Regions from separate parts of the Kluyvera sp. CRP genome, predicted to be linked through region 1. Evidence: predicted binding sites of a transcription regulator. Region 1 holds the regulator's gene; each other region holds the start of a gene.
The links. The regulator PurR, encoded in region 1, represses purine synthesis genes. The targets are predictions, from matches to a motif close to CANGCAAACGTTTGCNTG.

Region 1 (4,247 bases):
GCGCCAGCGCCGAGTACGGTGGTCAGCAGTGCGGAAAGCACCTGTGGGCGCACCAGCACCGACAGTTCACGTTTCACATCAGGTTTTTCACCCGCCCCCCCCTTCGGCAAGGACAACCACAGACCGATAATGGCGATAATCCCCAGTCCCGCAGTCGCCAGGAACGACATACGCCAGCCGATTGTTTCACCCAGCCAGGTTGCTGCCGGCACGCCGCCAATATTGGCGATCGTCAGACCCATAAACATCGTCGCCACCGCGCTGGCCTGCTTATGTTTCGGCACCACGCTTGCCGCTACCACTGAACCCAGGCCAAAGAACGCACCGTGGTTCAGGCTGGTAATAATGCGCGACAGCATTAAGGTGGTGTAGTCCGGCGAGATGGCCGACAGCACGTTGCCAAGGGTAAAAATGGCCATCAGAAAGATCAGCGCGTTGCGGCGGGCACGATGAGAAAGCAGCAGCGTCATCAGCGGCGCACCGACCATCACGCCAACCGCATAGGCGCTAATCAGCATACCGGCAGCCGGGATCGAGACGTCAACGCCCTTTGCGATGACCGGCAGTAACCCCATCGGCGAGAATTCGGTGGTCCCTATGCCAAAAGCCCCAATGGCCAGCGCGAGTAAGGGAAAATTGATTTTCATGCAAAAGCTCCGATTGGCCGCACGACAGACGCGGCATGGCAATATAGGGCAAAAGCATGACATTAATCACAGAAAAGCAGAAGTGTACAAAACAGCAAAAGATTATTGCTAATTTGCTAACAATCAGACATGAGGGCGCGAACGCCCCCTCATGGAAGAATCAATGCAGAACAGCGGTAAGTCCAGCGGCGACGATCAACGCCAGCACAATAACGGTCGTGGTGAGTGACATCTTAAGTTCGGTACTCATCAATTTTTCTCCTTTTTATGACCACAGCAAAACTGAGCTCACTCATTTTTGCACAGATAATCGTAAAAATCTTCACAGATTTAGCAGGATGTTGGTTTTTGCTCTTCCACTTTGCGTCCGGATACGTCAAAATTCGACGCTTATTTATAAGCGTACCGGCCATTGACCCCCTCCTGTCGTCCTGTATCGTTTTCCTGGCGAACCGCAATCCACAAAATTGCGTCAGGGTGTATAAAGGCAAACGTTTTCGTTTCGAGTTTATCAGGGGCAGGCCAGGGTCTGGAGTGAGATGGAATGGCAACAATTAAAGATGTAGCGAAGCGCGCAAACGTTTCCACTACAACCGTATCACATGTAATTAACAAAACGCGTTTTGTCGCCGAAGAGACGCGGGAAGCGGTGTGGGCAGCGATTAAAGAGCTGCACTACTCGCCAAGCGCCGTTGCCCGTAGCCTGAAGGTCAACCACACCAAATCGATTGGTTTGCTGGCGACCAGCAGCGAAGCGGCCTACTTTGCTGAAATTATCGAAGCCGTTGAGAAAAACTGCTTCCAGAAGGGCTATACCCTGATCCTTGGCAACGCGTGGAACAATCTCGAGAAACAACGCGCCTACTTGTCAATGATGGCGCAAAAACGCGTTGATGGCCTGCTGGTGATGTGTTCCGAATATCCGGAATCCCTGCTCTCAATGCTGGAAGAGTATCGCCATATTCCAATGGTGGTGATGGACTGGGGCGAAGCCAAAGCCGACTTTACCGACTCGGTCATCGACAACGCCTTCGAAGGCGGCTATATGGCGGGACGTTATCTGATCGAACGCGGCCACCGTGATATCGGCGTCATTCCTGGCCCGCTGGAACGTAACACCGGCGCAGGACGCCTGGCTGGCTTTATGAAGGCCATGGAAGAAGCGCAAATCAATGTTCCGGCAAACTGGATAGTCCAGGGTGACTTCGAGCCGGAGTCTGGCTATCGCGCTATGCAACAGATTCTCTCCCAGCACCCGCGCCCTACCGCTATCTTCTGTGGCGGCGACATCATGGCCATGGGCGCGCTTTGCGCCGCCGATGAAATGGGGCTGCGCGTGCCGCAGGATATTTCGCTGATCGGGTATGACAACGTGCGTAACTCACGTTTCTTTACCCCGGCGCTGACCACCATTCATCAGCCGAAAGACTCACTTGGTGAGACGGCCTTCAATATGCTGATGGATCGTATCGTCAGCAAGCGCGAAGAGTCGCAGTCGATTGAGGTGCATCCGCGCCTGATCGAGCGACGTTCCGTGGCCGACGGCCCGTATCGCGATTACCGTCGTTAAGGGTTAACTGTGGGCGTCCTGAACGGGCGTCCGTAGCCACTCATCGTTTAGCGTCTCGCTATCCCCCAAATATTCCAGCAGCCAGCTTAATGCCGGCGACGCTTCGCTCTGTTGCCAGGTCAGACAACAGGCTGCATCCGGGAACGGATTCTCCAGTTCCAGCGCAACCCACTCTCCGCTTTCCAGCCACGGCTGCGCCAGATGTCCCGGCACCATCGCCGCACAAAGTCCGGCAGAAATACAGGTCTCCGACGACGACCAGTCCGGCACCACCACCCTCTTCTGGTTATCAAGCAGCCAGGTCGTTCGCTTGGGTAGCGACCGTGAGGTGTCTTCCCGTACCAGCGACGGCCAGTTGCGCAGCACGTCATCGCTCAGCGGCCCATCCATCTTCGCGAGCGGATGCGTACTGGCCACCACGCAGTGCCAGTTGAGCATGCCCATGTCGCGAAAGGCAAAACGGCCACCAACCGGGATGGCCTGCGTCGCGCCAATCGCCAGCTCCACGCGCCCATCCGCCAGCGCATCCCAGACGCCGTTAAACACTTCCTGATAGACAATCAGTTCGACGTCGCTGAAGTGGCGATAAAAATCGACAATCAGCTGACGGGTGCGCTGAGGTTTCACGATGTTATCAACGGCAATCGCCAGCTGGCCGCGCCAGCCGTTGGCAATCTGCTGACACTGCTGACGGGTGATCTGCATTTTTTTGATAACAGAACGCCCTTCTTTGAGAAACCATGCTCCCGCAGGCGTTAATTCAACATCCCGATGGCGACGTTCAAACAACGGCACCGCCAGCCATTCCTCAAGCTGTCGCACCGTATAGCTTACTGCAGAGGGCACCCGGTGTAGCTCCTGCGCCGCGGCGCTAAAGCTACCGTTGCGCGCGACCGCATCAACCACTTCCAGAGAATATTCAGACCACATTTTCTGCCTGCAAAAAATTTGAATCCATGCCTCAAATATTAGCGTTTCACAACCGGGAATGCACTCTCTACACTCAGCGGCACAGTGTGAACTACGATAAAAAAGGCAATTTATGCAACCTGGGAAAGGATTTTTAGTCTGGCTCGCGGGACTGAGCGTGCTGGGCTTCCTGGCTACCGATATGTACCTACCGGCGTTCGCCGCCATTCAGCAAGACCTGCAAACGCCGGCATCCGCCGTCAGCGCGAGCCTGAGTCTGTTCCTCGCGGGTTTCGCCGTGGCGCAGCTACTGTGGGGGCCGCTGTCTGACCGCTATGGCCGTAAACCGATCCTGCTGGCCGGTTTGACCATTTTTGCCATCGGCTGCCTTGGCATGCTGTGGGTTCGCGATGGTACCACCCTACTGGTGCTGCGCTTCGTGCAGGCGGTTGGCGTTTGCGCCGCCGCGGTGACCTGGCAAGCCATGGTTACCGATTATTATCCCGCTCAGCGCACCAACCGTATTTTTGCGACCATTATGCCGCTGGTCGGCCTGTCACCTGCGCTGGCCCCGCTGCTCGGCAGTTGGCTGCTGGCCCACTTTGATTGGCAGGCCATCTTCGCAACGCTGTTTATCATTACCCTGGTATTGATGCTGCCCGCTCTGCGCCTGAAGCCTGCCCACAATAAAAACGTCGCCAGTGAAGAGAAGCTCACGTTTTTACGTCTGCTGCGCAGTAAGGACTACCGCGGCAACGTGCTGATTTACGCCGCCTGCTCCGCCAGCTTTTTCGCCTGGCTGACCGGTTCGCCATTTATTCTGCATGAAATGGGCTACAGCCCGACGGTGATTGGTCTGAGCTATGTACCGCAAACCATCGCCTTCCTGATTGGCGGCTATGGCTGTCGCGCGGCGCTGCAAAAATGGCAGGGTAGCCAAATGTTGCCGTGGCTGCTGGTGCTCTTTGCGCTTAGCGTTATCGGGACCTGGGGCGTCGGCCTCGCGGAAGGCGTCTCCCTGACCGCGCTGTTGATCCCCTTCTGCATCATGGCAACCGCCAACGGGGCGATTTATCCCATTGTCGTTGCGCAGGCGCTGAAGCCCTTCCCACAGGCAACTG
Region 2 (4,247 bases), 2.4 Mb from region 1:
AGGCAATAAAAAACCCCGACGCGTCGGGGTTTTTCTCAATCAGTACATGGCAACCGGCCATTCCGGCGGTGCCTGGCTCATCACTTCAACCATCACATCTTTGATGTTGTTGAAAATGGTGGCGATGTCCACCATCGTGATGCCCAGTAACCCGGTCGCAAACCAGCACGCCGCTGCGACACCCAGCATACCGCTGATGACCGCGAGACCGGCGTAGTCGGATTTACGGAATTGAATTTTCAGGGTACTGGCGAGAAACATCAGTACGGCGCTGGTTAACGGCCAGCGTAACAGTGCGACGCCTGCGGTAATGGAAACCATGAGACTTCATCCTCAGAGATAAACAACAAGTTGCCCTGACAGCACTTATTGATTGAGGCGCGAGGCGCTCAGGCTATCTGAAGGCATTCACAAATTGAATGAAACAGTGTTTTTGTTTCATCTCGATGTGTGAACTATATCACGTTTGTTGTTTTATTCACCAGAGGTAAACGCAGGATTTTTTGTCAACGCCGCGGCTCAGTACAGGCCGCGGCGAAGCGATGTTACGCGGAGATCTGATGGCGATAGTCCGTCGGCGTGCGGTCAAACTCGCGGCGGAATACGCGAGAGAAGGTCTGCTGAGAGACATAACCCAGATCCATCGCGATATCGAAGATGGGGCGCTGGGTGGTGCGCAGCGCTTCCGCCGCCAGTAACAGGCGCCGCTGGCGAATGTACTCGCCCAGCGTCTGGTGCATCACGGTGCGGAACATTCTTTGCAGATACCACTTCGAGTAGCCGGATTTTCTGGCCACGATGTCGATATTAAGCGGTTGATCGATATGTTCATCTATCCATTCAGTAAGAGTATGAATAATTTCCCGATGGGACATAAGGCTCTCCCCGTTGTCTATTTTCGCGTCGATTTCTTGTCTGGCGGCGAGTATAATTCCTCAAGTTAACTTGAGGTAAAGCGTATTATGGAAAAAAAATCGACCCGCATAAAATCGCTGCTAACGCCCGGTGAGGTAGCGAAACGAACGGGGGTTGCGGTCTCTGCGCTGCATTTTTATGAGAGTAAAGGGCTGATCCACAGCACGCGCAACAGCGGTAACCAGCGGCGCTATAAGCGTGATGTGCTGCGTTACGTGGCGATCATTAAAATTGCCCAGCGTCTTGGTATTCCGCTGGCGACGATCGGCGATTCCTTTAGCGTGCTGCCGGAAAACCACACGCTGGGGCCGCGCGACTGGAAGCACCTCACGACTCAATGGCGGGAAGAGCTGGATAAGCGCATTCACGCCATGGAGGCGCTGCGCGACCAGCTCGACGGCTGTATTGGCTGCGGCTGCATGTCGTTGCGCGACTGTCCGCTGCGTAACCCGGGCGATAAGCTGGGTGAAGAGGGCACCGGCGCGCGTCTGCTGGAAGACGAATAATCCTCCGCGATCCTCTCCCCGGGATTGCGACATTTTTGCCATAGAATTGTTGCTGGATTGCGCATAAACGATAACGTTTGCGCATGGGTTGGTGAATTCTTCATCGGTAATCGTTAATTTTCATAAACCAGGGCAAACTTCTGTTGAAAAAGGGGACATAAAAGCCAGATAATCGTTTGCCTCGGATTTTCGGACGCTTCCTATGCTGAAAATCCGCAGACCAACCTCATCACGCACCCGCGCAGTTGAGGTATTCCGATTCTCGTTTTGTCTGCGCGGAGTTAATCGTTTGCTTTTTTGTGGCTCCCCTTTGCCGCGATGTAGCACATGGAGATGACGCTTAGCTGGCAGTGGATGTTCCACCACGCAGACGAACGAATGATAAAAACTCTCAGGGGATGTTTTCTATGTCTACGCCTTCAGCGCGTACCGGCGGTTCATTGGACGCCTGGTTTAAAATTTCTGCTCGTGGTAGCTCCGTTCGTCAGGAGATTGTCGCCGGTTTGACCACCTTCCTGGCGATGGTGTACTCGGTGATCGTGGTACCGGGCATGCTGGGTAAAGCCGGTTTCCCGCCGGCCGCCGTGTTCGTGGCGACCTGTCTGGTGGCCGGTGTGGGTTCTATCGTGATGGGGTTGTGGGCGAACCTGCCTTTAGCCATTGGCTGCGCCATCTCGCTGACTGCTTTTACCGCCTTCAGCCTGGTGCTGGGCCAGCACATCAGCGTGCCGGTTGCTCTGGGCGCGGTGTTCCTGATGGGCGTGCTCTTCACCATCATCTCCGCTTCCGGTATTCGTAGCTGGATCTTGCGCAATTTGCCGCAGGGTATTGCGCACGGCACCGGCATCGGTATCGGTCTGTTCCTGCTGCTGATTGCCGCCAACGGCGTCGGCATGGTGGTGAAAAACCCGCTGGACGGTCTGCCGGTCGCGCTGGGTCAGTTCGACAGCTTCCCGGTGGTGATGACGCTGGTGGGTCTGGCGATGATCATCGGCCTTGAAAAACTGAAGGTCCCGGGCGGTATTCTGCTGACCATCATCGGCGTGTCTATCGTCGGCCTGATTTTCGACCCGAACGTGCACTTCTCTGGCGTATTCGCCATGCCGTCGCTGAGCGATGACAATGGCAATTCGCTGATCGGCAGCCTGGATATCATGGGCGCGCTGAACCCAATTGTTCTGCCGAGCGTGCTGGCGCTGGTGATGACCGCCGTCTTCGATGCGACCGGTACTATCCGCGCGGTTGCGGGTCAGGCGAACCTGCTGGATAAAGATGGGCAGATCATTAACGGCGGTAAAGCGCTGACGACTGACTCCCTGAGCAGCGTGTTCTCTGCCGTGGTAGGCGCCGCGCCGGCTGCGGTGTACATCGAGTCCGCAGCGGGTACGGCGGCAGGTGGCAAAACCGGTTTAACGGCGATCACCGTTGGCGTGCTGTTCCTGCTGATCCTGTTCCTGTCTCCGCTTTCTTACCTGGTGCCTGGCTACGCGACCGCACCGGCGCTGATGTACGTGGGTCTGCTGATGCTGAGCAACGTGGCGCGTATCGACTTCAACGATTTCGTTGACGCGATGTCCGGCCTGATTACCGCCGTGATGATCGTGCTGACCTGTAACATCGTTACCGGCATTATGATCGGCTTCGCGACGCTGGTTGTGGGCCGTGTGGTTTCGGGCGAATGGCGCAAGCTGAACATCGGCACCGTCATTATCGCGGTTGCGCTGGTGGTCTTCTATGCGGGCGGCTGGGCTATCTAAGCCTGACGTTTTGCCGATAAGAAAACCCGCCAGATGGCGGGTTTTCTGTTTATTGCCCTGCAGTGCGACGGGTTCGGACTTTTTTTCCATTTTCAGCCACGTCTCGTTTCCTTTTGCGTTACTCTGGTACGCGTATGATAAGAAGCACGACGCTTCATGTTTTGAATAATAAGACAACGCTGTAAACAGGGAACGCATGGAAATATTCTTTACCATACTCATCATGACCCTCGTGGTTTCGCTGTCCGGGGTGGTTACACGCGTACTGCCCTTCCAGGTTCCACTACCTTTAATGCAAATCGCCATCGGTGCGCTGCTGGCCTGGCCTACCTTCGGTTTGCACGTTGAATTTGACCCTGAACTCTTCCTCGTGCTGTTCATCCCGCCGCTGCTGTTTGCCGATGGCTGGAAGACGCCGACTCGCGAGTTTATCGAGCACGGCAGGGAGATCCTTGGCCTGGCGCTGGCGTTAGTGCTGGTGACGGTGGTCGGGATTGGCTTCCTGATCTACTGGATTGTTCCCGGCATTCCGCTGATCCCCGCTTTTGCGCTGGCGGCGGTATTGTCGCCAACCGATGCCGTGGCGCTTTCCGGCATTGTGGGGGAAGGGCGCATTCCGAAAAAAATCATGGGCATTTTGCAGGGCGAGGCGCTGATGAACGACGCCTCCGGCCTGGTGTCGCTGAAGTTTGCCGTGGCGGTCGCGATGGGCACAATGGTGTTTACCGTTGGTGGCGCGACGGTAGAGTTCCTGAAGGTGGCAATTGGCGGCATCCTTGCGGGCTTCGTGGTGAGCTGGCTGTACGGCCGCTCAATGCGTTTCCTCAGCCGCTGGGGCGGCGATGAACCGGCTACGCAGATCGTCCTGCTGTTCCTGCTGCCGTTTGCCTCTTACCTGATTGCTGAACATATCGGCGTTTCCGGTATCCTGGCGGCGGTGGCGGCGGGGATGACCATTACGCGTTCCGGCGTGATGCGCACCGCGCCGTTGGCCATGCGCCTGCGCGCCAACAGCACCTGGGCGATGCTCGAGTTTGTGTTCAACGGCATGGTCTTCTTGCTGTTGGGC
Region 3 (4,247 bases), 1.5 Mb from region 1:
GCGCTGGCAGGCGCGGTAGCACTAAACAACGGACGCGAAGTACGCGTGCTGCGTAAGCTGATTCAGTCAGGACACGTAGTCAGTGAAGACGCCCTTTGTGATGAAAGCGTACCCTTAAAGTCGCTATAGCAGGTGCGCATGACGGCCCCTTCTTATCGCTACGGCGAAGGGGCCATACCAAAGTACCATCCAATCTACTGATTTTTCGCCCCTGTGTGGCAGGCCACAAAATTGTGTATTACGTTTAAATCAAACGTACTTACCCAAAGGAACTGCCATGAACTCGCTTCGCTATCTCGACTTTGGCGCTTCGCGCGATCTGCTGCTGCTGATTGCCCGTATCGCTATCGTGCTGCTGTTTATTCTCTCCGGCTATCCCAAAATGCTCCACTACGACGGCACGGTGCAGTACATGGCCTCCATCGGCACACCGATGCCGGCGCTGGCGGCTATCATCGCGATCGTGATGGAAGTTCCCGCCGTTATTCTGGTGATTCTGGGGTTCTTTACGCGTCCGCTGGCGGTGATTTTTCTGTTCTATACGTTGGGGACAGCGGTGATTGGCCACCACTACTGGAACATGACCGGCGATGCGGTGATGCCAAATATGATTAACTTCTACAAAAATATCAGTATCTCGGGGGCGTTCCTGCTGCTGGCAATTGTCGGGCCGGGGAAAATCTCGCTGGATCGTCGCTGATGGAGCGTCGCCATCAGGCGTAAAAAAGGCCGCATATGCGGCCTTTTTCACATCACACGATTCACGCTTACGCGTAAACCGGGAAGCGTGCACAGATATCCAGCACTTTCGCTTTCACGCGTTCAATGGTGGCTTCATCATTGATGTTGTCCAGCACGTCACACATCCAGCCAGCCAGCTCTTTCACTTCCGCTTCTTTGAAACCGCGACGAGTAACAGCCGGGGAACCGATACGGATACCGGAGGTCACGAACGGGCTCTTTGGATCGTTCGGGACGCTGTTTTTGTTCACGGTGATGTTAGCGCGGCCCAGGGCTGCGTCAGCTTCTTTACCGGTCAGGTTTTTATCCACCAGGTCCAGCAGGAACAGGTGGTTCTCAGTACCGCCAGAAACCACTTTGTAGCCGCGGTTCAGGAACACTTCCACCATCGCTTTCGCGTTTTTCGCAACCTGCTGCTGGTAGACTTTGAATTCCGGTTCCATCGCTTCTTTCAGCGCCACCGCTTTACCCGCGATTACGTGCATCAGCGGGCCGCCCTGCGCGCTTGGGAAGACAGCAGAGTTCAGTTTTTTGTACAGCTCTTCATCACCGCCCTTCGCCAGGATCAGGCCGCCGCGCGGACCCGCCAGGGTTTTGTGGGTAGTGGTGGTGACAACGTGAGCGTGCGGAACCGGGTTCGGGTATACGTCAGCGGCAATCAGGCCAGCCACGTGCGCCATGTCGACGAACAGGTATGCGCCGATGCTGTCAGCGATTTCGCGCATTTTTGCCCAATCAACCACGCCGGAGTAAGCAGAGAAACCACCGATAATCATCTTCGGCTTGTGCTCTTTGGCCAGCTTCGCCATTTCGTCATAGTCGATTTTACCGGACTCATCGATACCGTAAGGGACGATGTTATACAGTTTACCGGAGAAGTTGACCGGGGAGCCGTGAGTCAGGTGGCCACCCTGCGCCAGGTTCATACCCAGAACGGTATCGCCCGGCTGCAGCAGCGCGGTGTAAACAGCGAAGTTAGCCTGAGAACCGGAGTGCGGCTGCACGTTAGCGTAGTCGGCGCCAAACAGCTCTTTCGCGCGGTCGATAGCCAGCTGCTCAACGACATCAACGTATTCGCAGCCGCCGTAGTAGCGCTTGCCCGGATAACCTTCAGCGTATTTGTTGGTCAGCTGAGAACCCTGCGCCTGCATGACGCGCGGGCTGGTGTAGTTTTCGGAGGCGATCAGTTCAATGTGCTCTTCCTGACGTACTTTTTCTTGCTCCATAGCCTGCCACAGTTCGGCATCATAATCGGCAATGTTCATTTCACGCTTTAACATCCGCATCTCCTGACTCAGCTAACAATAAAATTTTGACCTGAAAAAGGCAGTCCTGTTGGACAACGGCCCACAGTATAACTGATTAGTTCTGTGATAACAGGTCTTGACAAACGAAATTACGCAAACGTTTACCTTCAAGCCACACAAGGGATTGAGCAATAAAGCGCTTCAGGGCGCAAACGGATTTCTTTTCAGGATTGTGATGCGAATTATTCATGTTGTAACCAGGAGACCCCATTAAAACAAAGAACCATTTACAAAGCAGGGGTATTTTTATAAGATGTATTTAACATGCAACAATTAATAACACGAAAGGAAGACCTGCCATGCTTGATGCTCATACTATCGCCACCGTTAAAGCCACCATTCCGCTGCTGGTCGAAACCGGTCCAAAGCTTACTGCCCACTTTTATGACCGGATGTTTGCCCATAACCCGGAGCTGAAAGAGATTTTTAATATGAGCAACCAGCGCAACGGCGATCAGCGTGAAGCGCTGTTCAATGCCATTGCCGCCTACGCCAGCAATATTGAAAACCTCCCTGCCCTGCTGCCGGCGGTGGAGAAAATCGCCCAGAAGCACACCAGCTTCCAGATTAAGCCGGAGCAGTACAACATTGTCGGCGAACACCTGCTGGCGACTCTGGATGAGATGTTCAGCCCGGGCCAGGAAGTGCTGGACGCGTGGGGCAAAGCCTACGGGGTACTGGCAGGCGTGTTTATCAAGCGTGAAGCAGAGATCTACCAGGATAACGCCGGCAAAACCGGTGGCTGGGAAGGCACCCGCGCATTCCGTATCGTGAAGAAAACCCCGCGCAGCGCGCTGATTACTAGCTTTGAAATGGAACCCGTAGACGGCCAGCCGGTAGCGGATTACCAACCGGGCCAATATCTGGCGGTATGGCTGAAGCCCGAGGGCTTTGAGTTTCAGGAAATTCGTCAGTATTCACTGACCCGCAAGGCAGATGGCAAGGGTTACCGCATTGCGGTGAAGCGCGAAAATGGCGGCCAGGTATCAAACTGGCTGCATAACGAGGCAAAAGAAGGTGATATTGTCCATCTGGCCGCGCCGGCTGGCGACTTCTTCCTCAACGTGTCGCCACAAACGCCGGTGACCCTCATTTCCGGCGGCGTCGGCCAGACACCGATGCTGGCGATGCTCGATACGCTCGCGAAGAATCATCATCCGGCGCAGGTGAACTGGTTCCACGCCGCGGAAAACGGCGAGGTTCACGCCTTTGCCGATGAAGTCAACGCGCTGGGCGCAGAGCTGCCGCATTTCACTTCACACCTGTGGTATCGCGCGCCTACCGAGGCAGACCGTCAAGCCGCCGCTTTTGATAGCGAAGGGCTGATGGCGCTGGAACCACTGGCCGCGAATCTACAGAACCCAGAGATGCAGTTCTACCTCTGCGGCCCGGTTGCCTTTATGCAGCACGCGGCCAAACAGTTAGTGGCGCTAGGCGTCAGCAGCGATCGTATTCACTATGAATGCTTCGGTCCGCATAAAGTACTGTAATCTTTTCTTTCCAGACGGGCATATTTTGCCCGTCTTCCTCCCCCATCGTACGCTCTGCAAGGTCAAAAAACCGGACAGCGAATTGTGTTATGATTAATCTCCTGTCCCATTTTTTATCCTTTGGCGATTCATTTATATGCAACAACCGGTTGTACGCGTTGGCGAATGGCTGATCACGCCTTCTATTAATCAAATCAGCCGCGCAGGCCGACACCTCACTCTGGAACCGCGATTAATCGATCTGCTGATGTACTTTGCCCAGCATCCGGGGGAGGTACTGAGCCGTGATGAACTGATCGATAACATCTGGATGCGTAACATCGTGACCAGCCATGTGGTCACCCAGAGCATTTCTGAGCTGCGCAAATCGCTGCGTGACGGCGACGATGGGCACATTGATTATATTATTACCGTTCCCAAACGCGGCTATCAGCTCACGGCTGAAGTCACCTGGCTTGATGAAACAGAAGAGAATCAAACACCTGAGGCGCCGGTCGTTTCGCTAGCCCCCACGGCCGCGCCGGCAAACGCGTCAGCGGCCCCGCGACTCAAAGCGAAACGCCGCTGGTACTCCAACGTCTGGACTCAGTTTGCCTTCCTGCTTTCGTTGGGCGTGCTGATAGCGATGGTGTTACTGACCGTCATTCGTCCCCATCCGCAGATCACCCGCTCACATCTGTTGCTGAACCCGCGCGACATCGACGTACGC

Region 2: the regulator PurR is predicted to act here: its motif matches at 1,587-1,604, upstream of K7B04_RS03250 (NCS2 family permease).
Region 3: the regulator PurR is predicted to act here: its motif matches at 2,139-2,156, upstream of glyA (serine hydroxymethyltransferase).

The regions. Positions count from the first base shown of each region.
Region 1 covers NZ_CP082841.1:3,498,646-3,502,892, reverse strand. Annotated here, with positions in the region: gene K7B04_RS16595 (MFS transporter) at 1-647, opposite strand, end outside; gene K7B04_RS16590 (YnhF family membrane protein) at 808-897, opposite strand; gene purR (HTH-type transcriptional repressor PurR) at 1,192-2,217, shown strand; gene punR (DNA-binding transcriptional activator PunR) at 2,221-3,147, opposite strand; gene punC (purine nucleoside transporter PunC) at 3,260-4,247, shown strand, end outside.
Region 2 covers NZ_CP082841.1:709,505-713,751, reverse strand. Annotated here, with positions in the region: gene K7B04_RS03265 (YjcB family protein) at 40-321, opposite strand; gene soxS (superoxide response transcriptional regulator SoxS) at 546-875, opposite strand; gene soxR (redox-sensitive transcriptional activator SoxR) at 963-1,421, shown strand; gene K7B04_RS03250 (NCS2 family permease) at 1,829-3,178, shown strand; gene K7B04_RS03245 (Na+/H+ antiporter) at 3,375-4,247, shown strand, end outside.
Region 3 covers NZ_CP082841.1:4,956,239-4,960,485, forward strand. Annotated here, with positions in the region: gene hcaD (phenylpropionate dioxygenase ferredoxin reductase subunit) at 1-129, shown strand, start outside; gene K7B04_RS23455 (DoxX family protein) at 278-700, shown strand; gene glyA (serine hydroxymethyltransferase) at 768-2,021, opposite strand; gene hmpA (NO-inducible flavohemoprotein) at 2,348-3,538, shown strand; gene cadC (lysine decarboxylation/transport transcriptional activator CadC) at 3,675-4,247, shown strand, end outside.